Regions from separate parts of the Lachnoclostridium sp. genome, predicted to be linked through region 1. Evidence: a T-box and tRNA genes for the amino acid it is inferred to sense, from the RefSeq annotation. Region 1 holds a T-box; the other holds one or more tRNA genes.
The links. A T-box is a leader RNA that pairs with one kind of tRNA and senses whether it is charged. The one in region 1 lies ahead of metG (methionine--tRNA ligase), so its partner is inferred to be a tRNA-Met.
Positions count from the first base shown of each region.

Region 2: it encodes a tRNA-Met, which carries the amino acid that the T-box ahead of metG (methionine--tRNA ligase) is inferred to sense. The anticodon was not compared.

Region 1 is NZ_DAMADT010000034.1:11,169-27,474, reverse strand. Features, by position in the region: gene RTP52_RS17140 (hypothetical protein) at 1-592, opposite strand, end outside; gene RTP52_RS17135 (type II secretion system F family protein) at 609-1,181, opposite strand; gene RTP52_RS17130 (CpaF family protein) at 1,373-2,587, opposite strand; gene RTP52_RS17125 (hypothetical protein) at 2,742-3,716, opposite strand; gene RTP52_RS17120 (pro-sigmaK processing inhibitor BofA family protein) at 4,329-4,592, opposite strand; gene RTP52_RS17115 (YaaL family protein) at 4,933-5,148, shown strand; gene metG (methionine--tRNA ligase) at 5,351-7,345, opposite strand; T-box leader at 7,573-7,828, opposite strand; gene RTP52_RS17105 (M18 family aminopeptidase) at 8,187-9,482, opposite strand; gene RTP52_RS17100 (hypothetical protein) at 9,857-10,594, shown strand; gene RTP52_RS17095 (cation:proton antiporter) at 10,588-11,754, opposite strand; gene RTP52_RS17090 (hypothetical protein) at 11,757-12,095, opposite strand; gene RTP52_RS17085 (NUDIX hydrolase) at 12,323-13,048, opposite strand; gene RTP52_RS17080 (S1 RNA-binding domain-containing protein) at 13,276-14,187, shown strand; partial or broken gene RTP52_RS17075 (GTP pyrophosphokinase) at 14,737-15,351, opposite strand.
Region 2 is NZ_DAMADT010000001.1:87,977-104,282, reverse strand. Features, by position in the region: gene ftsH (ATP-dependent zinc metalloprotease FtsH) at 1-368, opposite strand, end outside; gene hpt (hypoxanthine phosphoribosyltransferase) at 387-911, opposite strand; gene tilS (tRNA lysidine(34) synthetase TilS) at 943-2,364, opposite strand; gene RTP52_RS00445 (SpoIIE family protein phosphatase) at 2,601-4,184, opposite strand; tRNA gene RTP52_RS00440 (tRNA-Met) at 5,029-5,102, opposite strand; gene RTP52_RS00435 (FtsB family cell division protein) at 5,207-5,506, opposite strand; gene yabQ (spore cortex biosynthesis protein YabQ) at 5,493-6,122, opposite strand; gene yabP (sporulation protein YabP) at 6,137-6,421, opposite strand; gene RTP52_RS00420 (RNA-binding S4 domain-containing protein) at 6,520-6,759, opposite strand; gene RTP52_RS00415 (HU family DNA-binding protein) at 6,948-7,223, opposite strand; gene RTP52_RS00410 (MazG family protein) at 7,645-8,358, opposite strand; gene RTP52_RS00405 (carbohydrate-binding domain-containing protein) at 8,379-10,313, opposite strand; gene RTP52_RS00400 (patatin-like phospholipase family protein) at 10,728-11,732, opposite strand; gene RTP52_RS00395 (MGMT family protein) at 11,831-12,154, opposite strand; gene RTP52_RS00390 (hypothetical protein) at 12,343-12,495, opposite strand; gene RTP52_RS00385 (APC family permease) at 12,531-13,664, opposite strand; gene spoVT (stage V sporulation protein T) at 13,912-14,457, opposite strand; gene truA (tRNA pseudouridine(38-40) synthase TruA) at 14,662-15,456, opposite strand; gene RTP52_RS00370 (LTA synthase family protein) at 16,052-16,306, shown strand, end outside.

The DNA of each region.
Region 1 (16,306 bases):
AATCCGGTTGTTCAGTTTTATAAGAAACGTTAAGAGGTGGGGAACCAAATTTCTTTGGAAACTTTAAGTCAGAGGTTACTTGATGAAAATCTATATTCTTATTTAGGATTATCTTTTTTAAGGCAGCTTCTGCTGCTTGAAACATCTTACTTCTATCCTCTTTTTTCACCTGTTTTTCTGTTATTTCAAAGGTAAGCTCTTCCTCTTCTGTACCTAGTTGGTATCCAAGATGATAGGTTTTTGATCCTTCTCCTACCTCTGGTCGTTCTATTTTATAACCATCTTGAAAGATTTCTTTCGGCTTTTTTTGATCATTGACAAGAAGAATGATTAAAAATAATAGAAATACAAAAGTCATTAGCGCTCCTTTTTGATACAAGAGTGCTGTCTCCTTCGTGTTTGATTTTTGAGGTCTGTGAATTACTTGGAACCAACAAAATCCAATCAAGGAATAGAGCTTCTTTAGCGGATGTTCTTTGCTATCAAGACCATCAATAAATTCTTTGTCATAGGATTTTGAAAGGAAAAAAAGAACAAGAATGAGAATAAGAACAAGAATGAGAATAAGAACAAATAGAATTGCATAAGTCATAGTCTCTCCAATCTATTTACACTCGAATGGCAATAATTTTATCTACCAACTTAGTTAGAACTAAATAAATTCCTAATAGAACTGTCATAAATAAACTTCCAAGTAAATTATGATAAAGAGGTTTTAAAAACTGAGGACTGCCAAGTAACATATATCCTAAGATACCAAATGGAACTAACTTCATGATATTAGCCTCCATCTTTTTTGCTGTGATTAGTGTCTCAATTTCTCTCATAACCTCTACTTTTTCACCAATTGTTTTACTTGTCATCTTAATAATAGCAACTAAGTCACCGCCCGTCCGTTTGGCAGTTTTAAATACTTCTGAGAAGCACTCCACATCTTCTAGCTTACTTCGATTTGCAAATTCAGCAATGGCAACTTCAATAGGGATATTATGATTAATCTGAGAAACAATACATTGAAATTCTTTCATAATGAGTGCTTCATTTGAATACATTAACCCCAAATCTTTGATTGCTGCTTTAAAAGCATTCTCAACCGAATATCCTGCCTCCAAAGCTACCGACAAACTATGAATCCCATCCAAAAACTCTAAGCTTAGTTTCTTTTTGCGATCCTCTGTCATTTTTCTTTGTTCCTTTTTATAAAAAAAATATAGGTAAGGTGATAGAATGAAACATAAAAAGATATTTTGATAAAATAAGAAACTTACCATAAGACACAATAGAAAGCCTTTGAACAGGCATACAAGAAATTCTTTTTTATTCATATGATAAACATCATAATCTTCAATCATAGACTAATCGACTACCTCCTTTATAAGGATAATCCTGCACGTAACAGCTTTTGTACATGGAGCAGTGAATTGTCTGTTTTTTTTAGTTCCCCTAATACTTTTCCCTCCTTTGTTTCCCCTTCTTCTGAAAATAAGAAAAGTGGATTCACTTCAATTTCCCCATCCACACATTCTAAGACTTCAACGATTTCTAATACTCTTCTCGACTTATCTCGAAGTCTTCCAAGGTGAATCACAATATCTATCGCAGAAGCAATTTGTTTTCTAACAGCCAACAGCGGTATTTCTGCCCCAAGTAAAACCATGGTCTCCAATCGGGATAACATATCCGTTGGCGAATTGGAATGTCCCGTACTCATTCCGTTATGTCCTGTATTTAGAGCCTGTAACATATCAATGCTAGAGGCATCTCGAACCTCACCAACAATAATACGGTCGGGCCTCATACGAAGGCTACTTTTTATTAAGTCACGAATCGAGATTTCATTCTTACCCTCCACATTTGCATTTCTTACCTCCAAGCGAACTAAATTTGGAATATTACGTATTTGCAGCTCCGCAGAATCTTCAATCGTAATAATTCTTTCTTCCGAAGGAACGTAATTCGACAATGCATTTAAGAAAGTTGTTTTTCCTGAACCGGTACCTCCACTAACAAAGATATTATACCCGGCGATTACCAACTTCTTTAAAAATTCAGCAGCTTCTTCGGTTAAAGAACCAATTGCCACCAGCTTTTCCATCGTCATTGTTTCCTTTGGAAACTTACGAATCGTAACGGTTGGTCCTCCAATTGCTATGGGTGGAAGTACTATATTAACACGAGAGCCATCCTTTAATCTGGCATCCACAATTGGACTAGATTCATTAATAATTCGATTCGCCCCTGCAACAATCGTTTGAATTACATCCTCTAGCTTACGGTCTGATTCAAACTCCTTATCCCCTCTCATCAGTTTGCCATCTCGCTCTACGAATATTTCTTTTGCACCATTAATCATAATTTCCGTTATGGAGGTATCTTCAACAAGTTCCTGTAATACATCAAGCCTACGAATGGAATTAAAGATTTCTCTGCGTAACCGTTGTTTTTCGGTAATACTTATGTATTCTTCTTTTCCACAAACCTTAATAACTTCATCAATACGGTCAAATAGTTCTTCTTCTGTGAATTCTCTTGTCATATCAATTCCCGCAAGAATTTGTTCCTGCAATTCCTGCTTCCTCTGTTCCATAGACAATCATCTCCCCCATTTGAGTTTTTATTTTCATATGTGTCTAGATAATATTTTCCTAGCTTTCAGAATTAAAACGAGAATCCAAATATATTTTAAGAGGTAATTATACGAAGCATTTTTTAGAATTAAAGAATTCTTCAGAATGGAATTCTTAGAATTGAAGTTCTTTTAGAATTTGTTGATATTCCGCTTCTTTTTGTTTATCTAAGCGTATATTCTTTTGTTTTTGCTCTTCATAGGGAATTGATATCTGTACTAACTTCTCTCTTAATTGATCCTGTCCGGTTCTTCTTAACTGTTCCTCAAAAGCAATACTGGAACTCTGTTGAAACTCTCCAATCAGTTTTGGTTGTAACAATACGTCACACGATTTTAATAAATCAAGTGCTAAGGAGGAACAAAGAGAAAAATCTATCACTATAGTTTCATATAGCAGATTCTCTTTTAGTTCAGTGAATAGATTTATAATCTCCTCAAAGGTTAATTCATATAGTTCAGCAAAATAGTAAGTTCCTAAGATACAATCTAACTCTCCCACTTGCTCCAGACATTGTTTTATCTTCACACTCTTATTTACTCCATCCTGCTTTAGTAAGTAAATAACGTCACTTAAGCTGCTATGATCTCCATTTCCAAGGAGCTCAGAAGGGAAAATAGGATGTAAACAAATATAGATACACTTCTCCTTCGTAGATAAAAGTTTAGCAAGACTTATAGCAATGCCTGATTGCCTAATTTCATAACATGGAGAAAATACTCCTATTACCTTTTGCTTTCCAGTATTTTTTGTAGCTGGTTTCCATGAGTAGCCAAGATCTAAATATCGCTCAAGTAACAGATTCATGATATTGCTTGCAGATTGATATTTAAAAATAGATTCTTTATCTGAAGAGACCTCTTCGCATAAACAATAACTAACTTTAGAAAGATTCGTTATCATACTACCTCGGAATTCTTCTGCATACAAAAGGATATCTATCTTATGTTCCTTCTCATATGTTCGATATAACTCTTCCTCCGTAAATACAACCACACAGAATCCGTAATCCGCCTGTTGATTCATAAATTCCATCATAAGACGCGCATAATCCTCCTGGCGATCTAATATGGCAACTGTTAATTTCATATACTCCCCCTGAATTAAATCAATGGATGTTTCCTTAGAAACAAGATAGATGTTAAGAATTTTAAGAAGTTCATTTCTTAGACACTGTCTGTCTTACCCTGTGTTCTTGAATCTTCCGAAAGGAATAAGGAGTAAGAATTCTATTATACTTTGATAGACAGCTTTATTAGATAAGATTATCATATTCCTTAATTTGTAAAGCGTCAACTATTTTTCTTAGCTTCTTCATATTTTCATCGGTATGCACAGAGAAGAGAAATATTTTATACAATATCCACAATTTTAGAAAGTTATCCACTTGTATCGGTGTGATTGCCGATAATTTATTTTCAAGTATTTATTTGAAAAAATCCTTCCTAAATTATCTAAATTTATTACTCTCGCAACATACATTGGTAGTATTCTTTATTAGCATTAATCTTATCAAACTCATTAAAATTTGCCTTAGTATTCTCTTCAAGTTGAGTAACTGTCTCATTAAATTTCCCGAATTTCCCTTTATAAATCGTCAATTCGTTAATAGAGCCTGTCCATATTTTCATCGCTAAACATATAGAAATAGAATGTCTGAATCCTCTCGCCCTTTAAATAAAAAAACACTACACTACTCTCTTAGAAAAATAGAGACGCTCCATATAATAACAGTAACCCCGGAACCCCTAAGAATGCCGTTACTACAATACTTACAAGATTAACTCCTACTAAGGTAGCAATACCAAAATTTAGAGCAACTGTATTAATTAGATAAATTATAACAATGGATAGAACTGCACGAACGATTACGGTACCAATCCATCTCTTATGATTTAAATATAGATACCATGCAAATAGCATTCCAGCAAGTGCAAATAACAGATAGGAAATATATTGCTTCATATTCCTTTTACCTCTCTCCTAAATTTCTCAAAACCACTTGGCCTATTTAATGTAAGTATATTCTGTCCGAGAAAAGATAGACTAAATTCTCATAAGGTTTTCTCACTTTTTTCTTCATTCTTGCTCCATTTCTAAATGCAAATAAAATTTATGATTAGGAAGTCCAGACATAAAACTTCAGTTAAAATCATATTCTGCTTAGCCAATCCTAAAACAAGAAAATAAATAAAAAAAAGAATAAGCATGTATATTGCTTCCAATGTAAGACTATAATATAACAAATTATTAAAATGAAAGCATACTATTTTGCTTTCTAAGATTTTAAAAGGTGGTGACTGATATGCACTTATTTAAGAAAAAACAAGATGAAATAAACAAAGAACTATTAAAAGAAATTGCAAATACGCAAAAAGAATTAGAATCTGCTTATTCCAATTTTGAGAATGTCGTTGATCCAGACTTAATAGATAGCTGCATCTATCAGGTAAATGCAATCCAACAACGCTATAAATTCCTACTAAAACAAGTGAAAAAATCTACCCCATATTCCGTATAATCCTTATTCTATTTCCGGTTAGCAAGGCCAGAACATAGAATAAAAAGAGGGAACAAAGATTATCTTTCTACAGTGTTTAGAACACCACTAGGAGATAATATTTGTTCCCTCTTTTCTATTTTAATTAGATTTAAATTTCTCTAAAAAATAGTTTTAAATTCTCTTAATCTATTGCAATATGCTGAACGCCAAAATCACTATCTTAGCAGATTTCAGCTCCAGATGGCATTGGTTTTTCTGGTGTCATTAGTGCAAGAACTCCATTTTCATCCTCTGCGCATAACAACATACCTTCGGATACGATTCCTGCTAATGTTGCTGGTTTTAAGTTCACTAAAACCATAACCTTCTTACCAACCATTTCTTCTGCCGTATAATGAGCCTTGATTCCAGATACAATCTGTTTTACTTGATTTCCAATTTTAACTTGGGAACAAAGAAGTTTCTTTGATTTCTTCACTTCTTCGCAAGCAATAATCTCACCTACTTGGAATTGTAGTTTTGCAAAATCATCATAGGTAATTTCTTCTTTTGCTGGAATCTCAATTACAGTTTCTTCTTGTTTTACTTCCTCCACGTTAACTGTCTCCTCTACTTCGCTTGCAGTTTTTTCTTCCACTTTAGCTAAAACTTCTTTTAAATCAAGTCGAGCAAATAAAATCTGTGGCTGATCTGTTACCTTCGTACCGTTTTCGTATAACGAAAAGGTGGCAAGCTCCTCAATATTTCTTTTTCTAGCGTTTAACTGCGCTAAAATCTTCTCTGCAGTTTCTGGTAAGAATGGCTCTAATAGATTAGCACCAATACAGATACTCTCAACTAAGTTATATAATACGTTCTCAAGTCTAGCCTTCTTCTCTTCCTCTTTTGCAAGAGCCCATGGCATTGTCTCATCAATATATTTGTTACATCTCTTAAATAACGTAAAGATCTCAGAAATTGCATCTGCAACACGAAGGTTTGCCATCTTTGCAACCACTTTATCTCTCGTCTTTGTTACAACATCAATTAGGTCTGTATCTACTGGCTCTGTTACATCCGTCTTATTCACAACACCTTCAAAGTACTTATTTGACATTGAAATCGTACGATTTACTAAGTTTCCTAAGGTATTCGCTAGATCGGAATTCATACGCTCTACCATAAGTTCCCAGTTAATCACACCATCATTATCAAATGGCATCTCATGAAGCACGAAGTAACGAACTGCATCTACACCAAAGAATTCTACTAAATCATCCGCATATAATACGTTACCTCTGGATTTACTCATCTTTACTCCAGAACCGTCTTTTGCATTTGGATCCGTCTGTAATAACCAAGGATGACCAAATACCTGCTTTGGTAATGGTAAATCAAGTGCCATTAGCATGATTGGCCAATAAATTGTATGGAAACGTAAGATGTCCTTACCAATTAAGTGTAAATCTGCTGGCCAGAATTTATTAAACTGCTCAGTGGAATTTCCATCGCAGTCATAACCAATACCAGTGATATAGTTGCTTAACGCATCAATCCATACATAAATAACATGTTTCGGATCAAAGTCTACAGGAATACCCCATTTGAAGGAAGTTCTGGATACACATAAATCCTGTAATCCAGGTAACAAGAAGTTGTTCATCATCTCATTCTTTCTGGATTCTGGCTGAATAAACTCTGGATGTGTGTTGATATGATCAATTAATCTCTGTGTGTAGTTGCTAAGCTTTAGAAAATATGCTTCTTCTTTTGCTGGCTGACACTCTCTTCCGCAGTCAGGACATTTTCCATTTACAAGCTGGGAAGCGGTAAAGAAGGACTCACAAGGAGTACAGTACATTCCTTCGTAGTTACCTTTGTAGATATCGCCCTGATCATATAACTTCTTAAAAATCATCTGAACCTGTTTTTCATGATCTTCGTCGGTGGTACGAATGAATTTATCATAAGAGGAATTCATCAAATCCCAAATATCTTTAATTCCACCTGCTACCTTATCTACGAATTCTTTTGGAGAAACTCCCACTTCCGCGGCCTTTTCCTCAATTTTCTGACCATGTTCATCGGTCCCTGTCTGGAAGAATACATCATATCCTTCCAATCTCTTAAATCTAGCAATACTATCCGCAAGTACGATTTCATACGTATTTCCAATGTGTGGCTTGCCTGATGTATATGCAATAGCAGTTGTGATGTAATATGGCTTTTTGCTCATAACATCTCCTCCTTACATTTATTGTTTTTAAAATGTGTAAACAAATTAGTTTAAAAATTGTAAACAAAATGAATTGGCAATCCAGTTCATTTGTCATAAAATACTGCGTTCTCAATCGTTAAAATTAATAATATGGAATTCCTGTCTTTTTATAGCATCCCACAAATATATTTTTATTATAGGTAATTGCAGAGTAATTTCCTATAAATAAAAAAAGCCCCCGTCTATTTAAAGACGAGAGTATCTCCCGTGGTGCCACTTTAATTCATACTAACTTTTCAGCTAGTATCTTACCGACTGCTAACACAGTCTCCCACTATAACGTGTGAATACGTCGTAACCTAAGCTTAAAACCTCAGCTACGCAGCTCCAAGACCATCTTCTATATGTTCCACTGTTCCCTGCTCTCAGCACACTAGAATTTCTTCCGGCAAGGTTCTCTGTTCAGTATTCCATATATACTCTTCTTTTCTCAGCATTTTTTATATGAATTTGCCTCAAGTATACATTTCTACTTTAAATTTGTCAAGGGTATTACAAAATAAGATTGATGAAACTTGTATTCCTCCTTACAGCTGTTCTTGTCCCCATACAAGAATATAAGTGCTGTACTGTAATACACCGATTCATCAATCTCATTTTTTTAATAGCTTCGCCCTCTAAACATTCCCCAATGCTTCATCCTCCGGACAATACCTTCTCGATACCGACCAAATGAATTATAGCAAACTTTGTGAAATATGTCAAGAAAGTCTTTTAATCAAACCACTCTTTTGTGACTTTTCACATATCATGGGATTTAGAGATTATTATAAGGAAAACTAAAGTAAGTTCCTGTTATCTATTCCGTAAAGAATGCGGTAGCAAGGTCAACTAATGCCTTCTGATCTTTGATACCCATAAGTTCTCTAGCAGAGTGCATCGCAAGCATTGGAATACCAATATCTACAGTTTTCATTGGTAGCCAAGAAGAGATAATCGGTCCCATTGTTCCACCACCGATCACATCCGAATGATTCACAAATTTCTTATAAGGAATATTGTATTTGTCGCATAGCATAACCATGGATGCAATCGCTTCTGTATCAAAGGTGTAACGCTGATTTCCGCTAATCTTAAATACTACGCCATCATTCATTAGCGCATAATTCACTGGATCATATTTATCTGTCTTACTTGGATGAAGAGCATGAGCCACATCCATAGAGATGAGAAAACTGCTTAAAATAGAATCATTTAATGCAGCTCTATCATAACCTAATGCCTGATAAATCTTCTCAAGGAACATGGAAAACAATGCAGAATCTGCTCCCTGCTTTGTTTCACTTCCAATTTCCTCATTATCAAATAAACCGATAATATTGATACCATCCTCACGATTTCCATCAATCATACCACGAAGTAGTGCATGGCAGGAAGTAAGATTATCTAATCTTGGACTCTGAATAAACTCTTCGTTCATACCAAGTAGCAATCCGTCCTCAGCACAATATACATAAAGGTCAAAATCTAAAATATCGCTAGCCTCAACTTGAAGCTCTTTTGCTAGAAATTCTATAAAATAAGATTTTTCATTTAATGTATCATTTAAAACACCCATCAATGGAAGCATATCCGTCTGCCTCATTAATTCTACACCCTTATTTACCTCTTTGTTCATATGAATTGCAAGGTTAGGAATTGTTAAGAACGGCTTATCTACACGAATTACTTTGGTTGCTGGAGCAAATGGATTCTCACTCTTAAGTGCAACTCTACCAGCAATAGAAAGTGGGCGATCAAGCCAAGTATTTAGAATTGGACCACCGTAAATCTCTGTATTAACTCGTAAATATCCTTTACTTGTTAACTCTGCTGTAGGTTTTACATGAAGGCAAGGATGATCCGTATGTGCAGAAGCTAGACGAAACTGTTGTGTATTTGTAACCTGATTACCAATGGTAAATGCAAATAAGGTAGTTCCAAAAGGCTTTGTATAATATTTCCCTCCTGGCTTTAAACAAAAAGTCTTACGAAAGTCAAGCTCTATAAAGCCTGCCTCCTCAAGCATAGTAATACCTTCTAATACCGCATGATAAGGTGATGCTGCTTTTTTTATATAGGAAAGTAATTCTCCTGCAATCTCTTTTTCTCTCATTATGATCCTCCTGTTATTTATATTTATTATAATATTTCCTTCTTCAGATACATCGATATCTCTTAATTTTTCGTTATTTTATCATTATAAACTACAATAAGAGTCTATTTTAATACCTAAGCACACAAATTAATAAGTGTAATGAAACATAGCGTGATGCGTTTTTTAATTTACTCAAAGGTTAATTTTCCTATCTAATACTATACCCTACATTTTTATACCTGTATAGAGGAAATCGCATTGATTCGATGATAGAAATCTCATCTCTTATTTAAACACTCACTAAATAATTCCATTTGAACTCAACCATTCTTATTGCATCCAAAAGCAAACTAAGGTATTCTATTCTTATTATATTGAGAGGATATTCTACCATGAAACAAGAATTATTTCAAACCTCCTGCTCCCTCGTCATTGACCAAGCCCTGCAAGGTAATGGAATTGGTACTTTAAGTGAAAAGACAATTCATGCTGTCCTAAAGCATTATTATTCACCAGATGCATCCTGTCATGAGCAGAAGGTGAAAAACTTTGTGGCTGATATTTTAATAGAGGATCATATCATAGAAATTCAAACCAGACACTTTTATACATTGCGTAGAAAACTAGAAGCTTATCTTCCTGAATATGAGGTAACTATCGTTTATCCGATTGCTCATACCAAATGGTTAAGTTGGGTAAATGAAGAAACCGGTGAAGTATCAAAGCCAAGAAAATCTCCAAAAACAGGAGTTGCATATCAGATTTTTCCTGAACTTTATCAGATTAAGGATTACCTGAAAAATCCGAATCTTCGTCTTAATATTATCTCCATGGATGTGGAGGAGTATCGATTACTAAATGGTTGGAGTAAGGATAAGAAAAAAGGTTCCACTCGAAATGATGGTATTCCTGTTGCGCTTTTTGATGAAATGGTTATCGCAAATAAGGATGATTATCATAAACTATTACCTGCTAACCTGCCAAAACAATTTACTACAAAAGATTATAAAAAAGCTGCAGGGGTTTCTCAAGGAATTGCCTCCACAGCTCTTAATATTTTATATCATATGAATACCATTGACCGCGTAGGAAAGCAAGGCAATGCCTTTCTATATGAAGTAATCTACTGAATTTCCCCTGCTTTTTTAAGGGCTATCTTTGTAATGATAGGGCCTGTTAACTCATAAATTACAGTACCACAAAGAATAACAGTTCGTATCTTAGCTCCATACTCTGGAACTATTGTCATTGAAGTTGTTGCCAAACCAATTGCAACACCTGCCTGAGGTATCAACGTGAATCCCAAATACTTCTGAACGTTCGGTACTGCATGTGTTAATTTAGCACCAAGAGACGCGCCTACGACTTTCCCAAGTACACGGAAGACAATATATAAAATACCGATGACGCCAACCGTTGGTATAACTCTCATATCAAGTTCTGCTCCGGATAGGAAGAAAAATAACATAAAAATCGGAGGTGTGATACGATCCGTTTGATTAAATATAACTTCACTTGCGCTACTTGTATTTACTAAAACTGCACTCATTGCCATACACGCAAGTAATGCAGACCACCCAAGCCAATCGCAAACACCGATGCAAATAAAAATCATGGCAAATGTAATCGCTAAACGATTGCCACGACCTGTATACCACTTAGCCAAAAATGAAAAAGTTAATCCAAGAACCGCACCGATGGCCAAAGCTCCAAGAATCTCAATCACTGGTTTTGTGATCGTGGTTATAATAGAACTTTGTCCATTCGAACTAATTGCTTTTGCTACGGCAACCGATAATCCATAGCACATTAAAGCCGCTGCATCATCAATAGCAACAACAGGTAATAAGGTATCAGTAACTGGCCCCTTCGCTTTATACTGCTTAACAACCATTAAGGTCGCAGCAGGAGCAGTGGCTGCAGCAATTGCACCTAGTACTAAACTAAACGGTATATCATGACCGGTTGCAATTAAAATTACATCAACAAATAGGACTGCCATAAATGCTTCTAGAAAAGCAATGATTATCGGCGATTTTCCAACCTTTTTTAAATAGGATAATTTGAATTCGGAACCAATGGAGAATGCTATAAACCCTAAAGCAACCTCAGGAATAAAAGAAAATGTCTCAATCATATCTAACGGAATTAAATTAAGACAATAAGGACCAGCGATAAGACCCATGATTAGATAGCCTGTTACATTTGGCATCTTGATTTGTTTTACGATTTTCCCTGCAATCAGGGCTAAGAATAATGAAAATGCTAGGTATAAGTAAGTTTGATACACAATTAATCACCAAGCCCTTCCACGTAAGTGATCGGTATCGAGAACATTATACCTGTATTAGGCTCTCTTAAATCTCCAATTACATCTTTGATTATCGATCTTGTCATAATAACCTGTTCGTCCTTTAAGACAATTAACATGACCTTACTTACTTCTTTCTCTTCTTCCGAAAGCATACGCCTTAGAACTCCGAACATTGGCAAATCTTCCATATTTACAAGGGCCTCTGCCATACCGGTTCCATCTAGAATCGTAGCTCCCTTTATACCAGACTTAGCCAAATGTTTTAATAATTCGTCCATAAATTCATACTTTTTTAGAATTAATACTAATAATTGCATATGTTCCTCCTATCTTTGTCATTTGAATTATAATAAAACTAAAAACCTTGTTATCATAGTCCTCTAATCAGATGATGTCAATATTTTTTTATCAATTAACTTTATCATATTTTTTTATCAATTAACTTTATTATATGTTTTATCAATTAACATTTATCTCTGTTATATAAAGATGTCTTAAGCTATTCCCTTTACAAGTACTTTCTTTTTCTTTAGTACCCTTCCCTTTACATCCTCTTCCACAATAACTGGCATGCTCTTAAGATAAATACAGGGTGGTCAAATGCAATTCCATTACTACGAATAACCTCGTAATCCTCTTGTAACAATAGAGTATCAACATTACAAAAATAATCCACGCTAGCTTCTGCCTTTATGTCGTGATTTTTCTCACAGATAACCTCGATATGGTAGCGTTCTCTTTTTCTCTTATGCTTTGCTATAATATTATCTTCCTCTAATAATTCTTCGAATTCCTTCTTAATGCTTACCGAAAACCATTCTGCTTCTGCTGCATCATCTCCAGCCTCTACTTTTTGATTTAATTCTAAGAGTGCTAGATATGCTACTGTTACTATTCTAGTTCTTGGATCTCTATCCTGCTTTCCAAAGGTATAGATTTGTTCCATAGGGATATCGCTAAGCCCTGTCTCCTCCAGAAGTTCTCTCGCTGCTGCCTTATCTATATCCTCATGGATTTCAACAAATCCTCCTGGTAGGGCCCACCATCCTATGCAAGGATGATTTTTTCTTTGAATCAATAAAAGCTTTAAATCTTTATGAAGGTCATAAATATTTTCCGGCTTTTGAAAAACCAAAATATCTGCTGTCACAGACGGATTTTGATATTTATTAGGATCATACTCCATCAAAAATTTTTCTAAGGATTTTCCTTCCTCATTACATTTTCCATTTCCTAAAAAGTTGTTAATATCACTTATAAATGCACTCATAATTTCCCTCATTTCTGCTCTGATTTTGGGTATAATACGTTTTGTAGCACAGCGCTTAATTTAAAACTCAGCTTCCATCCTATTATACACCAAATAGCAATAATTAAGTAAGCCATTGTTTCTTTGGAACAACCATGCTATACTAAAAATATCGGGTTTGTCATACTTTTGCAGTATAATAGAAGCAAAATACGGCCAAACTACACAAAATAAATGAGGTGAAAAAAATGGACGAAACTAATTTAACCATGGATGATTTTAAAACGGAACTGGAACATTCCTTAAAGCGTCTTACAGAGGGTGACCTTGTGAAAGGTACCATAATCGGTATCTCTGACACTGAAGTTACTGTAGACTTATCTTATTCTTCAGAGGGTATCATTAAGCTAGAAGAATTGAGTAACGATCCTCGTTTTTCAATCAAAGCGGATGTTACCATCGGAGAGGAAATTACTGCAATGATACTATCAGAGGATAAGGAAGGTAATCTACTTCTATCAAAGAAAAAGGCAGATGATATCTTATCTTGGGAAAAGTTAAAAACTATGATGACAGAACGCACTGTTTCCACTGTGAAGGTATCAAATGCGGTAAATAGCGGTGTTGTAACTTATTTAGAAGGTATTCGTGCATTTATTCCTGCCTCAATGTTAAGCCTCTCATATGTTGAAGATGTATCTACCTTTGTGGGAAAAGAATTAAAAGTAATCGTAGTAACTGCTGATAAAGAAGCGAATAAACTTGTTTTATCCGCAAAAGAAGTATTAAGAGAAGAAGAAGCAAAAGAAAAATCCCATAAAATATCCCAAGTGCAAAAAGGCATTGTAACAACTGGTATTGTTGATAAGCTTATGCCATTTGGTGCATTTGTTACAATTGGAGAAGGTCTTTCTGGACTTGTTCATATTTCTCAAATTTGTGGTAAGCGGATTAAATCACCTGCAGAGGTGTTAAAAGAAGGCCAAGAAGTGAACGTTAAGGTTTTAGATGTTAAAGACGGTAAAATCAGCCTAAGTATAAAAGCAGTCTCTGATGTAGAAGAGGTTCTTGATGATGCAGCCGATGCACCAGCGGAGTATAGTACAGGAGAACAAGCGACTACTGGATTAGGAGACTTATTAAAAAACTTTAAGTTTTAGTTAACATAAGATGCACTATTATTCTATATATCAAAATATAGTAGAACGCTAGTAAATCTTAACCCAATGAAAATGGGTACAAACGAAAATACCCCTAGAGGAAGCTATCATGCTTTCCACGGAACTACTTCGTTTGTACCCATCTTTTTTTAGTGTATAATTTATAGTCTAAGACTAAAAGTTTTATTTAAAAAGAATCCTTTGATTTAATCTTACCTAATCTTTGTTATCTTATTGAGCATTCGCTTTCATCTCTTGTTTTTTACGCTTATTACTTCCAAATAAGGAGAATGGTACCTTGTCACTCGTTTTAGACTTTAACGCTTTTTCTTGCAATGCACTTACCATCTCACTATATGCATTTATGTCATTATCAATAATAACTTCTTTTTGTTCAATCGCCTTTACCTCTTTTGGCGCATTCTTTTCTGCTACTTTTTCCTCAGCGATATTATCTTCCACAATGCTTCCATAAGAGTCCTTGATTTTACTATGGAACATACCAGAAACAATATCACGATAATGATCCATCGTATCATCACTATATGTTTTTATTTCCTCATTAATTGCTAGCATTTTCTGATCTAAAAACGAAACAATGTCAGCACATTCTTTTAACTCTCTTGTTATGTGGGAAGGTGCATTTCCTTCAAATTTGTAATACATCTTATGTTCTAGGCTTGCCCAGAAATCCATCGCTATTGTTCGAATCTGAATCTCAACTTTTGTTTCAACTACTTCCTGTGATAAAAATATTGGTACTGTTACAATCATATGATAGCTCATATAACCGTTAGGCTTTGGATTTGTAATATAATCCTTAATTTTTAGTACTTTTACATCACTTTGTTTACGAATCAAATCCGCAATTCGATAGATATCCGATGTAAAAGAACATATAATACGTATACCGGCTACATCATTAATGTATTTTACTATATTTTCACCGGTAAGCTCCATATTATTATGACGAATTTTTTTCGCAATACTTTGTGGAGATTTAATTCTTGAAGTAATATGTTCAATTGGATTATACTGATGTGCCAATTTAAATTCATTGTTTAATATTTCTAGTTTTGTATTTACTTCCTTAAGAGCCGCATCATATAACAAAAGAGCTCGATTCCATTCCTCGCCTTGACCATAAAACATTGGCAATTCCATATTTGTCACCTATTCCTTTACATAATACCTTCTGATTATTAAAACATGTTTCCTGTTTCAATAACTTATGAGAAACTGCACAGCTATTTCACATAAAAGGTGTGGTTTTTCACTTGATTATTGAAACATGTTTCTGTTTCGATAATACCATTGATTATTGAAACGTGCTTTCTGTTTCGATAATACCATTGATTATTGAAACGTGCTTTCTGTTTCAATAATACCTTTGATTATTGAAACGTGCTTTTTGTTTCAATAATATTACACTATGTATCCATCTGGCATTTTTTCATATTTGTATGATTAATTTAAAAATTAATTGTCTTTTATCCATTTCAATAACTTTATTATAACATGAAATTATGAACAATTTTTGAAGTTTTTAAGACTTAATGTATCTTTAATATTTTGTTAATCTTAGTCATAATGACATAAGTATCTTTTTCATAATTATTACATATGTATCAATATAGTAGATATACCACGTGAAAAGCCAGTAAAATAAAGAAGTTATATACCTAAAGAAAATGATTGAGTCGAAAAATTTTTACATAAAAATTAAAAAAATATAAATTTTAGGGTTGACATTCTCCTAATACTGGAATATACTTCTAAAGTAACCATAATTACATCCATAGAATTACTCAATCTATGGAAATAATAAAGAAAGTGAGGTAAGAATTCATGAGTAATAAAATTAATAACTTTGGAATGTTTAATAACACAATTAAATCATGCGGGACTACCTCCGGTATACGTCTATAGTATTATTATATCTTAGAATGAATGCCGTGGTATCTTGCCACGGCTTTTTTTGTCTTTAAAATGGTTTCACCTGTGAAAAACCATATCCTTTGTCGTGCGCAAGTCACTTTTCTGTCTGGATCAGCACCCTTGACAGAAATGGAACAGTCCTTTCTTTACCCAATTTGTAATTAAAAACCTAATATAGGTG
Region 2 (16,306 bases), on a different contig from region 1:
ATAATAATAACAAAACCAATTAAGTAAGGTAGTACGCTTGTTAAAAACCAGCTTGGTTTCTCAATATCATGTACGTAAGAACCAATACCATTTGCTGCTGCATCCGCTTCAGCAGTTGCTGCACTCGTTACATAGATGGTATAACTTTTTCCATCTGACATATTAACCTTAACACGGCCGGTTGGCGCCTCTTGATTCTGAAAAATATCTACAGAAGCTACAGAACCGCTTTTTAAATCTGCTACATAATCCGCATAGCTGTGTTTTACAGAGCTATTGCTAGCAAAACTCTCAGACAAATAGACTGCTGAAACAATAATTAGTAGGATAATAACATAAAAGCCATATCCCCTCATCGACTTTTTCAATACAAAACCTCCTTTATGTTATTCTGATTGAACCGCTCCAATGTATGGAAGATTTCTATAAATTTGGGCATAATCCAGTCCGTAACCAACTACAAACTCATCTGGAATCTGAAAGCCCGTATAATCCACATTAACGTCAACCTCTCTTCTGCTAGGCTTATCTAAAAGAGTACAAAGCTTTAAGCTGTTAGGTTGGCGATTTTTTAATAAATCTAACAAATATGATAAAGTTCTTCCGGAATCAATGATGTCCTCTACTACAAGAACTTCACGACCTTCAATACTTTCGTCTAAATCTTTTAAAATTCTAACACGTCCAGAGCTAACCGTAGAATCTCCGTAGCTGGATACAGACATGAAGTCAATGGTCACTGGTATTGTGATGTGCTTAGAGAGTTCTGTCATAAAGAACACTCCACCCTTTAATACACAAATTAAATGTAGAGTCTTTCCTGCATACTCTTTACTAATCGCTTCACCAAGTTCTTTAATCTTTTTGCTTATTTCCTCTTCTGATATGAGTACCTTTATATTTTCTGCCATTGTATTGCACCTCTTTCTCTTATCTTTGCTTCTATCTGTCTGTGGTAACGGATAACACCCAGTTCGTATCCTTATCTATACGATAGGCCTCGCTTGAGCGAACACCCACTGCCCAAAGTACATGACTATCACATGCTACCAAGGGTATCTTATCACGTTCCTCTCGCGGTATTTTCTGATCAACCAACAGAGATTTTAAACTTTTTGTTTTACCCTGTGGATGGATCATAAGAAAATCGCCCTCACGTCTTGTTCTTAAAACAACAGCATCTCTTATTTTATCATAATCATACCATTTCGTATAGCTATTTTTTGGAATAATCAAAGAATTTTCATATGGAAACAGCCTTATTTCAAAGCGTTTTCCCAAAAAATCTACGAATTGAACGGTGCCTTTTTTCATAGAATCCTCTTTTTTAATTGTAAGAGGAATATCGACTAGTAGGTCATTCTTAACCATATCATTTCTATCCGAGTATTTCTGACTATCATAAACTATAATTGTATTATACCCTCGCTTAACAATAATATGATTTGGCAAATGAATTTCCTTACCAACCTGGCATTTACACAGATTCACTCCGTCTACGAGATGAATAGATTCAATATCTTTAAGTCCACTAATTGATTTGATTGCCTTTCGAAGGACTTCACGCTTTATTAAGTCCTCAAAAGTAGAAAATTCCCTTACATCTAACGTTACCTTCGCTTCAGATACTGTAGCAATTCGTTTAAATTCTCTCGCTGTCACTTGTTCTAGGTAATTTGCAACCTCTAATAACTGGTCGGATAACGATGTGATATGCTCTATCGCTCTTTCATTGATTTCATTTGTTGCAATTGGAAGAATACTAAGTCTTATCTTATTCCTTGTGTAATCATTTGATAAGTTCGTGCTATCTATACGATAAAAGATATGCTCATGGGTAAGAAATGTTTCAATCTCCCCTCTTGTAACGCAAAGAAGCGGTCGTATAATCTGACCGCGCTTCTTCGGAATCCCTGTCATACCGGTTAGACCCGTTCCACGGAACAGATGAAATAACACCGTTTCCGCGTTATCATTACGATTATGTGCTACCGCTATTTTATGAGCTTTTACACGTTCACATTCCTGTTCAAAGCTAAGGTATCTCAAATTTCTTCCTGCTTCTTCTATCGTAGTCCCAGAAAGCTCTGCTATGCGCTTAACATCCTCACGAACACAGTGAAGAGGAATGGATAAACTGTTACACATAGTTCGAACGAATGCTTCATCTTCATCCGCCTCCATCCCACGCAGCATATGATTTACATGAACTGCATACAGGTTTAGATGATACTGTTCACGTAACCTATGAAGGCATGTTAAAAGGCATATCGAATCCGCACCTCCAGATACCCCTATGATAACGGTATCAAAAGGCGAAAGCATCCCCTGTTCTTTTATAAAGTTCTCCACTTTCTTTAACATTGCATCCTCACAACTTTCTTAACGTACTCTTAAAGTCTTTCTCAGTAAGACTATTTCTAAACCTAGTATTAAATCTTATCAGAAGTTACTTTTCAAACTTCTGATAAAAGGCGTTCATTTACGCCGTAAATCCGATTATCGAAACTAAAATCGTGTTCCGATAATTAGCTTATTTCTATCCTTCAGACGGTTATCTGTATTTTATATCTTCTTTTATAAAATAGCAACCTTCCAATTTACTTTTTCCAGATACCAGTAACTAAGACCGTCATGTCATCTGCTGGAACATAACCATGCTTTTCTAGTGCAGCGGATAAAATTGCATTCGCAATTTCCTGCGGTGACTTAAAAGGAATGTTTTTTATAAAATCTATAAAATAACCCTCCTTGTCCTCATCTTCAACACAATCAATCACCCCATCAGAAACCATGATTACATAATCACCGTCATATAACTTTTTGCTTTTACTGTCATAATCAACTTGATTTAAAATTCCTGCTGGCATACTGTTCGAACTTATAGACTCAACAAAATGATCTCTCTTAATGAACGTGGTGGCTGCTCCGACTTTTACAAATTCACAAGTACCTGCACATAAGTTAACGACACATAAATCAACTGTAGAAGACATGGAATTTTCGGTACGCAAAACAAGTACTGAGTTGATAAGCTTAATTGCAGGTTCTTCCCGAAATCCTGCTTCTAAAAACTGTTCCAATAATTCAATTACCGTTTCACTTTCTTCAAAAGCTTCGCTTCCACTTCCCATACCATCCGAAAGCATCATTACAACATCCTGACTATCAGGGTATAGAAAAGAAAAATTATCTCCGTTTAATTCTCCCTTGTTCTTTGACGCTCTGGACACGCCTGTTAATACCTTAAAATTAGCATCTTCGCAAAAGACATAATCATCGTATTCTCGTCCAATGACATTCCTTGAATCCTCTCTAGGCACAAGGCGTTTTTCTAAAGCATTTCCAATTAAGTTTGCTGCCTCCTTTGTTGTCAGACACCTACCGCTTTTGCATCTTGCTCTTAAGTGCAGCTCCATTCCTCGATTTTCTCGCTCAAACATCAAGACTCGTTGTACTTTAATTCTATGTACACGAAGTTTTTGATTTATTTTTCTTCGTTTTAGCTCTATTACTTCACCGGTGTCGCATAGATTTCCAGAGAAGTCTTTTACAATTTTTGCAATCTCCCCAAGCTGTCCAGCCACCGCTTCCCTACTCTCAACAATGCGGTTATGCCAAACCATTTTTAGGCGAGCCATACTAAGATTACGGTTTGCTTCCTCCACAAACTCCGGAACCTGAATACATTGAAGTCTTAACATATCAGGCATATCATCCACAGTTACATTTCCTTTTCCTTTCGCAATCTCAAGTAGATTCCATGTCGCTTGATAGCTTTGATTAAAATTTCTTTCCCAACACACTCCACATTTTTTACAATTTTTACAGAGGTTTGTACTAATGTCCTCGAGTACCAACTGCATGTCCTCTGTATTTAATATAGTTTTTGGGGATGCCATATAGTCAAAGCTTGACGCCAATTTATGAAAGGACCCAGCAATACCCTCTAATTTCTTTCTTGCTGTGTTTTGAAATTCATCTTTCACATAATTTTCCCCATTGTCAACCGAACCACTGCCCTGCAGCAGGCCAACAATCACTGCCGCGATCCCTATCAATATAATAACGATGGTAGCTATAATCAGATACCTTGCTACAACATTCGGACTTGCATTAAAAAATGTAACTAACGCTACAACAACTCCTGCCAATGGCAATAACCAGCTTCTTCTCTTCTTCATAAGAACGCCGTCCTTCCTAATCCGTATTACTCCCTGCTTTCCTGCAATTAACTTTATACAAGAAAAAATACACTTAGCGAATTTTCCTTGTTTGAATTATTTTTCATGCAGGAATAAAACAGGCGGTTTAATTTAGGATTATAAAACCGATGGCGTAAAATGTTTGTCAAATTGATGTACCAATTCCAAAAACTTTATGACAATTTATCCTTTTGTATCACTTAGGAAATCGATTTTAGGGAATTCAATTAGTTTAAGAAGGTTATTCTCGAATTATCCATTACTTTTTGTTAAATTTCTCACCTTTTAATATAACTCTTCTAATCCACCTTTTATGGTTTAAACAACATTATCTAGTAGAATGAAGCAAGTAAGTATTACCACATATTGTGACTCTAATTTTTTTTGTGTTTATTCATTATGCAACTCTAAACCTATATGCTTGAATTCAAATAACCTTCTACCCGACTTTTTTATAACTTCAAATTTCATAAGAATGCCTAATTTAACTCCGTTTGATATTCTTTTGAAGCAATTTTGCCTCTATGTAATCCTTAGTTCGACAACACATTTTTACTTTTTTATTCACATATAAGATTTCTACTATTCTTAGCTACCTATGACTGGGTTGTTTATACTTCCTATCGGTATAAGAATATCGGTAGGTACTCTTTCTGTGAGCTGTATTTCCTTCGGTCAGGATGGGTTCTTACTGAGTGACATTTTAAAACAGGCAAGTCCTTTCCCCCGCTTGAAGAAGTGGAGGACTTATCTGATGAGGTTAAATTATCCAAAGTATTACATTAAAAAAGCACAGGAGATTATCCTGTGCTTTTTATTAGAATAGCGAAGGAGGGATTTGAACCCCCGACACTACGGGTATGAACCGTATGCTCTAGCCAACTGAGCTACTTCGCCAAAGTGACAAAGCAAATTATAACTTGTTTTGTTTTTATTGTCAACATGTATTTTCATCCATTTTTATTAAGAAAAAGGTATCGCTCACAACCGACACCTTTTCTCTATTTGTTATTTTCTTTTTCTGGTTCAAATATAATCTCATCTGGATAGACCATTCCAAGCTGTGATCTAGCAACATCTTCTATGTATTTTTTTGTTCCTGGATATAACTTACGTTCTTCTATCTCTTTGGTTCTATCCTTCTCATCAGAGATCAACTGCTCTATCTCGGCTTTTTTTTGCTCCTTAGCACTAGCTTCTCTTTTCAGTTCGGTTGATTTATAAAGAACTACGAAACAGATTATCATAACCATCAACCCAATTAATCTCAAACCGTTCCTTTTTTTCTTATTCCTTCTCACTTACCTCACCCTTTTCCTGTGGCTGTGTAATTAATTCTAACACTCCACGTGGACGTTCTACTTTTGGCGTAGGAACTTCCTCCACTTGTTTCCTTTTATTTATTTTAACCTTATTCAAGTGCTTTTTCAATTGTTTTCTTATACAAGCCTTGAAAATATTAGTTCTTTTTTTGACTTTCCCTCCGAGAAAACGTCCAAATTTTCGGAATTTCCCAAAAAGAAATCGAATTATTTTTTTTATCTTTGATATTATAAACATTATCGGCGAAACAAGTAGTTTTAGTAACCGCAATATACAATTTTTGATAAATAGTGTAAACTTCGTACCTAATCCAACGATCATTGGACTAAAAATCTTCTGATATAAGACCATACTAAGAACCATTGCAACTGTACTGTACCATCGAATCATTCCGTCATTTTGCAAATACATCATTCGAAAAATTAAAATGCCTGCCACAATCCAGAAACAAATATCCTGTATGCCAATCACAATTTTCCCATGATGAAAGGTATTCCTAAGTATTCGAAGCAAGTCATACACTAAAAACAATATGATTCCCCAATAGGATGCAGCTGCAAGATATCGAAGTTCTAGAAAGATGGATGTATTCATAAGCATTCCTCCGTTTATTTAAATAATCTCTTAAAAACGGATTCTCCTGACTTCGTAAATCCTTTCAACTCAGAGTAAACAAAGCTGTCCATATGTCCATTTATATCTACTTCCCCTTTTTCAAGGGTAAGCCTACCCATATGCAATTCACTACCTCGAATCATCAAAATACCCAGATCAGTTTCTAAAATAATTTCATGATCATCAAAAGAGCGAACATCACGAACACCTGTAATTAGCGCTTCCTTACGATCATTTAAATTCAATTGATGCTTTCTTACTTGTTTGCTATCTTCCATATATGCTCCTCATTTCACTTACCCTGCTATTATCATATATATGCATGGACGTTATTGTGAAGAACTACAGAAGTAATTCTATAAAGACAAAGCATTTATTATAAGTATTTATAAAGCTCCTTAGCATCATCCTTTCGTGTTGTTTCCTGAACATCAAGTACCTCAACACGTACCGCTTTACTACCAAAACCAATTTCTATTACATCTCCAACCTTAACATTCGTTGATGCTTTTGCTGGCTTATCATTAATTAAAACCCTACCTGCATCACAGGCATCATTCGCTACTGTTCTACGTTTAATTAACCTTGATACTTTTAAATATTTATCCAATCTCATACTAATAACCATACCTTTCATAGCAATTACATTTACGGGAATCTGTTTACTCACACTAACTATGGAAAAAGGCTGTTTTGAAGAATCCCTCAAAACAGCCTATGTTCTTATGTTTACCAGAACAACTATAATCTATAGAAGTTCAAATTGTAATCAAGTATTGCTTACAATCGTTTGCTTGCAATCTATTACTTATTGATAACGTCCTTTAATGCCTTGCCAGCTTTAAACTTAGGTGCCTTAGAAGCTGCAATTGTAATTGTCTGCTTTGTCTGTGGATTTCTACCTGTTCTTGCTGGTCTAGCAGATACTTCAAATGTACCAAATCCAACTAATTGAACCTTCTCGCCTTTTGTTAATTCCTCAGTAACAACATCAATAAATGCCTTTAATGCCTTTTCTGAATCCTTCTTTGATAACTCTGTTTTTTCTGCGATAGCTGCAACTAATTCTGCTTTGTTCATGGATAAACTCCTCCTCTAACGTATTATTAAATATAGTTTTTTTCACAAGCGGAATTGCTTCTAGGTCCGTCTTGTATCACGCTTCCCCATGATTGAGTCTTACTCTTTCTCGGGCAACTAGGTGTAGGTTTTTCTTCAAAAATCACCTTCAATCTATTTATAAACTTATTAGGGCAATTTGTCAAGGAATTTTCTGCATTTATTTCCAAAATGACAGAGTTTTTTGAAGAAAAAAGCCTATTTCTATCTACTTGTATTTTTTGGTGGTTTATTAAGTCCGAAATTGGCTATTTTTATAGGCATAAAACCCTATTTTTAAATTTTCACACAATATAAAATTTATAAAAATTTTCATTTAAAAGTAGATAATTTAACGTCTAATTTCTCTCAAATTTTTCCATTTTAGGGCTCTACTATAAATTTAGCTTATTTTTGACTCCATTTTTGAAATCTCTTCTTTGATTTTTTCTGTTAGACAAGATTCTGCATCCATATTTAAATCCAATCCTAAACTACTCATCGTATATAAAAGTGCACCATATGCCTCTTTTTGTCTCTCTATGGAAGCCCCCTCTTGGTATAAAGCTTGGAGAGTTGTTGTTTCGCTGTTCATCTTAGAGAACAGCTCTTCTTTAGTATAGACCATATTTTTAATTTTATTGCTTTTCTTTACTATTTTTTGTGCTCGGAGCAAAGCGGGGAAAGAACTTGGCACATAAAGTGGACTGGACTCTACAGTCTTACCCTTTTTTTCTTCCTTCTTAATTTCCTCCCAGTTGGTTAAAACACCCGCAGAATCTTCCACCTGAACATCACCAAAAACATGAGGATGTCTTCTCACCATCTTCTTAGCGATCTCATCGATGACTTCCTCTACCGTAAATAGACCTTCCTCTTTTGCAATTTGGCTATGCATAACTACCTGTAATAAAACATCTCCCAACTCTTCTCTTAAGTTGTCGTAATCCCCATTCTTAGTAAACTGGTTGATCCCATCAACAACTTCATAAGCTTCTTCAATCATACAGTTTTTTAGACTATCGTGAGTCTGTTCTCTATCCCATGGGCATCCATTTTCTGAGCGAAGTTTCTCTATGATATCACACAATTGTTCAAAATCATACTCTAGCTTCATGTCCTTTGTTCCTTTCTATTCTATTCGATTATCCCTTCTAATGGCAGCTTAATCGGAGCTTTCATCTCACCATACGTGGTCAAGGTACCATGAATAGTAATATAAGCCTTATCTATACCATCCTCATAGGCCTTAGGAGTATATAAATTCATACCCTCTTTTGGTGTTGTACTTCCTCCTGTAGATAGTGTATAACTTTTTCCTTCAAGCAACAAAGGACTGCTATATACAACCGATTGATAAGACTTTGATGGCAAATATGCCATAATTGGAGCTCTATCCTCTTCTTCCAGTAAACATAGGACTGTTTCCCCTTCTACTGTTTCCTTTAAATTAAGCAGGATAGATTTTTGTTTTGATGTGATCGATGGTGCCATTGTCATACCACTACTTCCAACAGCAAGTAATGTTCCGCCACTCATTTCAAACACATCGTTATAAACTATAGCACCATTTGCATCATTAGAAGATCCCTCAATAATTAAAGTGCCTCCTGTCATTGTCACTAAACCTCTGGAATCAATTCCGTCACCACCCGCAGAGACAATTACGATACCACCTGAAAGTGACAGAATCCCTTTCCCTTCAATAAAGGTATCTTCTTCCTTATCATTGTTCTCTTTCTTACTATTTAAACCACCAGAAACATTAATACCATCCTCCGATGATATAATGTTTAGACTTCCACTCTTTATCGCAATCTTGGAACCTTCTATTCCTTCATAAGAAGATGTTAACGCAATCTTTGCCTTAGCAATAGTTAAAGATGCATCCGCGTGTATACCGTCATCTCCTGAAGCTATTGTAAAGGACCCATTTTCAATCGATATACTACCATCACTGTGAATTGCATCGTCTGCACTGTCTAGAGTAAAGGTACCATTCCCAATGAGAATATCTTCTCCACTTTTTAGACCTTTTGCACTCCTACTATAATCGTACTCTGTAATTTCCATCAGCTCACTAAGTAACGGTTCTTCTTTATTCTCTTTTTTTACAGAACCAGTACTTCCACCGCCAGTAGTTATCTCATAGTTTCCATTTTGTAACACTAAATATTTATCCGCTTGAATTCCATCTTGCTCAGAGGTTATCATAAACTCACCACGATTGATAAAGATAAGTCCCTTCGAATTTTCAGTGTCATTGTTTGTACGTATCCCATCCCATCCAGAGGCTATCTTAATCCTAGAAGCATCAATAAGTACTGCTTCTTTACCAATAATTCCATGTCCCACAGCACAAATTTCATAGTCTCCTTCCACGATTTTTAAAACGCCTTTTGAAGATATGGCATTTTGATAAGTTGCATTAATAACAAGACTTCCTGCCCCATTCATAGTTAAGTCTGAAGAACAATATATGGTAGCATTTGGATCACTTAGCTTTCTATCATGATCCGCTAAGCCATCCGTAAGCATATTCTTCGTTCCTGGTGCTATGCTAATTATAACCTTACCGGCCTCTTTGATATAAATAGGCGCACTATTCTCGCAATGGATGGTTGCATTCTTTAAGATTAGTTGTACCACACCACCTGTCGTTTCTTCCACTATAATCTGACCTTCTTTTAACGTGCCAAATATTACATAAGTACCAGGTTTACTTATACTAATCTTATTATCACTGACAAATGCACCCTCTCCACTAAATATAATGGAGCTATCATTTAACTGTATATAATTTACTTCTCTTTCATTATAATCTTCATAATAATCCGTTGATTCAAACGAAAGTCCTTCCTCTAACAAATTCCCTGACATATTGGCTGCTGATAAAGACTCCCCAGTATTCTTTACTGTATCCTTTGATGCATTATCTACAGAATTCTGCTCTTGATTTTGAGTCGTTCCTTCAGAATCTGATTTATTTGAAGAAACATTACTGCACCCAAAAAACAGTATTGCAACAAGTATTATACTTATCTCTAAGTAGATAGTATGACTATTTTTCATCATGGTCCTCCAAATCCATACGAAAGTTCATTTAAAACAAATAGCATGATTCTTGGTATCCATACATTTACTTTAACTAGTTTATTAGAATCTATCAACTATAATTTTCTCCATTATTAGGAAATTAAAACACATGCTACAATTTCCTCTATCCGCAAAACCTTTTTAACAGTTTCTTGCCAAAGATCTCAACTCATTTTGCACCTTTCTTTACTAGAAAAGTACTCAAGTATAACTATTATACGGAATAAATATGTAAGAAATTTGTTCCTAATGTGAACAATTCTTTAAATTTAAAATACCAAAAGAAGTTTTAAGCTTCTTTTGGTATTTTTAATCTATTATTCAAAACAAGAAATAGTACTTTTTAAGTCCTTACCCCGTTTAAAGAAGCGGAGGACTTCCCTGATGAGGTTAAAATACAAAATTATCGTTATCTTTCTCGATCACTAAACGTTTCGCAAGCTCATCGATACGATATTTCTCACGATTTGCTAACTTTTCACCATACAGGGTTAATTTATGTATTGCCTCTTTTGAGCAATCATCCATCTTCGGTATCTCCTCTTCCGTATTTAATACCATACGGTAATAATATTGCTGATGATTGACTGATTTATAGATTTTTCTCAATTGATAATCTACTGTCTGTTCGCTGGCATCCATTAAAATATCAAAGATTGGTACTGCCCATTGCAAAAGACCGAATCTACGTACCTTTTGATAGGAATAGGACTTCGTATTCTTTACATTACCAACGGATAGACAAATTGTATCACCAATTCCATCACAACCTGGTAGTTTCATTGCTTCAATTAATGCACAAAGTGTTGGATTGTTGGCAAAAACTCCACCATCGATTAGACAGTTATAGCAATTATCCTTTGCGTGAAAACAGCTTGGTGGAAAATACGTTGGCGCTGCTGTTGAGGCTAATATTGCATCCCTTAAGAAATAATTTCGATTTTCATCCTTTCTTCCTGTGACTGAATTAAAGAATACTGCACTTCGAGTTGTTGTATCATAGGAGGTCATTAAACAAGGTTTACGAAGACTTCCTAAGGTTGCGTCCCCAAAATACTTCAGTAACATCTCCTCTAAATACTTATTTGTATACTTAGGTCCCCAGAATGGATAGAATTTTTGTCTTTTAAATATGTACTCTCCGTATTCATAATAGCTCTCTAATACTTCTTTCGCAGAGAATTTTGACTCTCCCCGTTCATTTGGAAACAAATAGAGTGCTGTCAAGATTGATCCCGTACTAGTTCCTGCTATCAAGTCAAAATAGTCTGCAATCCTTGCTTTATAATTATTGCTATGGTATTGTAGCCTATCCTCTAAACTGCGTAGCAAAACAGCGGAGACAATGCCCTTCATTCCTCCGCCGTCAATTGCTAATACTTTTTTCTTTGACATGGGCCATCACTCCTCCTCAGATTTAGTAAACTATATGCTATGAAGAAGAAATCCATGTATGTTACACAGGTATTCTATTGACTATGCCTGTTATTTTTTTAGAACACTAACTTTGCCCAGCGAGATACTTCCATATCTACACTTCCATCCTCTAGAAATTGCACTCCTTCTTTTTCAAGTAGTTCTATCTGACGATTTACTCCACCGAAGGCAAATGCTTTCGAAACTTCTCCTTTCGCATTTACTACACGATAACACGGAATTATGCTTGGATTCGGATTCACATGCAATGCATAACCAACCACCTTTGCAAGCTGGCGATTACCAGCAAGTGCTGCTACCTGTCCATATGTAGCAACTTTCCCATAAGGGATCTCCTTCACTACCTCGTATATTCGTTGAAATGTCGTAAGTTCTTCCACGGTTAGGGCTCCTTTTCTATTCCTTGGTATTCTAGTCCTTAAGGACTGATACTTATACTTTGATAACTAGCTTGCCGTCTTACTATAACGAACCTTCGTAAAAATTTCAATAGCAACTTTTGTTATCTCATCGTAATTTTATAATATGTTTTTATTTTTTGTTTTAATTTCCAGAAACTACTATCCTTTTACGAATCACTAAATTTCTTAGTATACCAAAAACCACAAGCCGCAACAATCACCCCAAGGATAGTAAAAATCCAGAAGGACGGATGTGATAAGGTTCCTGTTACGATTATAATGGAACCTATAATCGCTAAAACTGGTGCAACATATCCCATAAAAATACTCTTAATTTCACCCTGTCTCTTTAACTTTATAACTGTAATATATAGTATGATAAACATAAGCATATTGGTACCTCAGATACATCCCCAATCATATTTGCATTTTGAGTAAGATAATTAATTAATATCCAAATAGAACTTAGAACAAATGCTAAGATGGCTGAATTGGTTGGGATACCATGTAATTTCTCAGATTGCTTCTTTAAAGTATTGCTACAAGGTAACATTCCCCGATATGCAAGTGAATAAGGAAGCTGAATATAAGCAAGTACAAGACCATTTAGTGTACCTAATACAGAGATTATAACAAAAACTAAAATCAGTCTTGCCCCAATACTTCCAAATACCTTAGTTGCTGCAAGATAAGTACTCTCATTTCCCTGTTGCATTACTGTATCTACGGATACTAAGGAGGTGATTCCTACAAAATATAACACGTAACACAGTAATACGATAAGTGGTGCAAAGATTAGAGCAAGTGGTAAGTTTCTCTTACTATTTTTTATTTCGTGGCATATTGTAGTAGATATTGACCATCCATCAAAGGAAAACGCAATTGGCGCAAAGGCAGCAACCCAGCCAGGAGATGTGATAGCCTCTTTCATTACGCTAGCATCTTTTGAGATAATCTCAGGAGCTTGTCCAAAAAATAAACCAGCTAATGCAATTAATATTAATGGAATTAGCTTAACTATCATAGATATATTTTGAAATGTACCACCAAGTCTAGCTGATAAAATATTCAATAAAAATATAAGGCAAAGTAAGATAAAACCAATCAAACTACTATTTTTTGGTGAGCTCTCAATTCCAAACAATTGACAAATATAAAGCCCTGTCACCCAAGAAATCACTCCAACTAATGGAGCAAAGTACATCGTAAGTTGAAACCATCCAATGGCCCCTGCGGTTCGTTTATTTACAAATTTTTCGGCATAACTAATTAAACCTCCCGGTTCATCCGTTCTACTTGCTAACTGAGAGATAGTTAAGGAACCGAAAACTATCGCTATTGCAGCGATTAAAAATACTATGATACCAAGAAGCATATTCCCATTGGTATATCGAAGTACATCGTCCGACTTAAAAAAGATTCCGGACCCAATGACAATTCCAGTAATCATAGTAATAGCTGTTAATAATCCATAACGTTTTTCCTGCATAAAAACCTCATTCCTGCGCATTTTTTTGCGTATTTTTAATTTGTGCCGAGGATTACGCAGGCACAAATTTGCGTGTGAAAATTGTTTTTATTTTCACACTTACCTTATCTAAAACCGTAGTGTGACCAAAGATTCATAACCTTACGAAAAAAGCGGAGAAATTAACCTTACTGGTACTATGCCTTAGCATAGAAGGTAATTACTCCGCTATATGTCTAACCTGTCTTATTTTATTTTCCCTAAGAGATTAGTTCTCCATCTGTCTTCCAAGGAATGCAGCTGCAGTAGCAGCAAGTTTATTCTCAACTTCGCCAAGCTTAGTCTTTGCATCTCTTGTAAGAATTAATACTGCTCCAATAGCATCACCTTCACAAATAATTGGTGCAATAACCTCATAGGCAATATCTTCATCATCAGAGCAAACACGGATAAATCCTTTTTCTTCTTTCGCTGCAGTTACCGTTTCACGGTCGTTAATTAATGCCTCAAGTTCTTTACTGATTGGTTTTGTAACCCAATCCTTTTTAGAGGAACCAGCAATTGCGATAAACTGATCCTTATCTGTAATAGCAACAATATGACCAGTCGTATGACCGATAGAATCCGCATATTGTTTTGCAAACTGTCCCAACTCACCGATTGGAGAGTATTTCTTTAAAATAATTTCTCCTTCACGGTCGGTAAAAATTTCTAATGGATCCCCTTCGCGAATACGTAAAGTTCTTCTAATTTCCTTTGGGATAACCACTCTTCCTAAGTCATCTATGCGTCGTACGATACCTGTTGCTTTCATGTAGCATATTCCTCCATTTACTTCTCAATCTAAGATGCTTGTCACTTAAATATTGCTATGACTATATTGTTTGTAAATTCAAGGAATTTATACCTATTATAAGAACCTATTTCTCATAAAATATTTAAAATGATGGCATCTTTTGTCTATAGTTGCAACCCATCATTATTTAATCACCCTCGCACCATTACGTTAACCTAAGTACTAACTATTTTTTTCATAGATGACTTGTTTTAAAAATAATCCCTGCGGATACAGTGTTAGTCCGGCATATTCTCTCTTTTTCCCCAAAATAGCCTGTCTAACACTTTCCACACTTCTCTCTTGTGTCCCAACCTCCAACAGTGTTCCAGAAATAATACGTATCATGTGATGCAAAAAACCATTGCCACGAAACGTAAAAATAATACCCTGTTGATTTCTATTCTGTCGTAGTTCTTCTATCGTTATTTCAGATATCGTTCGGATAGTCGACTTGCCATCCCTACGATCTGTACAGAAGCTCTTATAATCCATCGTACCAATGAGTAGTTTTGCTGCTTGCCTCATTGCTTCTATATTCAAAGCTTTACCACAAGCATATGAATATTTACGAAAAAATACGTTTTCTCGTTCTCTGGTATCTATGATATACTGATAGATTTTCTCTACCGCATCAAAGCGAGAATGAAAATTTAAGTCCACTTCGTTCGCTTGTAGTATCTTAATATCCTCCGGAAGAACTTGGTTTATCTTTTGTCTTATAATATTTACGTCGAGATTGGAGCGCGAATAAAAATTTGCCACCTGTCCAAGAGCATGCACCCCTGCATCTGTGCGGCCTGAGCCAATCAGCTTAATTGGTTCTAGCAAAACCCCAGATAACAATTCTTCTAGTAACCCTTGAATGGAATGATCAACATTTGCTGCTTTAGGAATTCTCTGCCAACCACTATAATTTGTCCCATCGTAGCTTATGATTAATTTTATGTTTCGCTTTCTATCCATTTCACCAGGCATCTTTGCTCTCCCTCAAACTGATATACCCTTAGCGTTAAATTATTAGCACCCACACTAAGTTAAGATTTTACAACCTTTTTCTAATTATTTCAAGTAAAAAATGTTTGTCTACCAAATTAGTGTAGTTACTTTATTTTATAATGGTTTTTCTATTATATGAAAAAGAAACCATTTCTTCAATATGTCACCAAAGTTTTTTTAAATATTTTTCTTAATGAATTATAAATATTATTTATAAAACATTAAATTTATATAAATTTTCTATTGGTATGTAACTTATTTTACTTTTATTCGAATAATATTTTACTTCATAGTTTTCTTTGAAAGAAGATTTCTCTTTTTGAAATCAGATTTCAGTAGGATATTCATCTTTTTTGATCCATTGTGAAAATGTCCTATAATTCGTTATAATTACTTAAAAATTCTTAAGAATTGCGCTATTGCTTTTTTTTCAGAATATGATAAACTGTTGTAGCATAAAAAGATAGGATATTTTTTACAATCATTTCCTAGCATTAAAAAATTATCCAATTGAGAACATTACATTGATAATCGACACTAATAACTCTTACATCGACTACTTGGAGGCAAGTATATGAAACTCATACCACAGAAAGCGAAATCCCTATTGGACTCAGTAAAGACTAAGTGTAAGAAACCATTTTTACAGTGTGTGCTTTTAGCCCTAGCCCTCAACATCTTTGTTGAAATTATGTCGCGCCGCTCTGTGTTGAAAGCCATAGCTTACTTATTTACGAATCCACTCGTATTTGTATATAATACTATTATTATCTTAGCAACGCTATCCATTGCCTTATTCTTTAAGAGAAGATGGTTTGTTTACTATTTG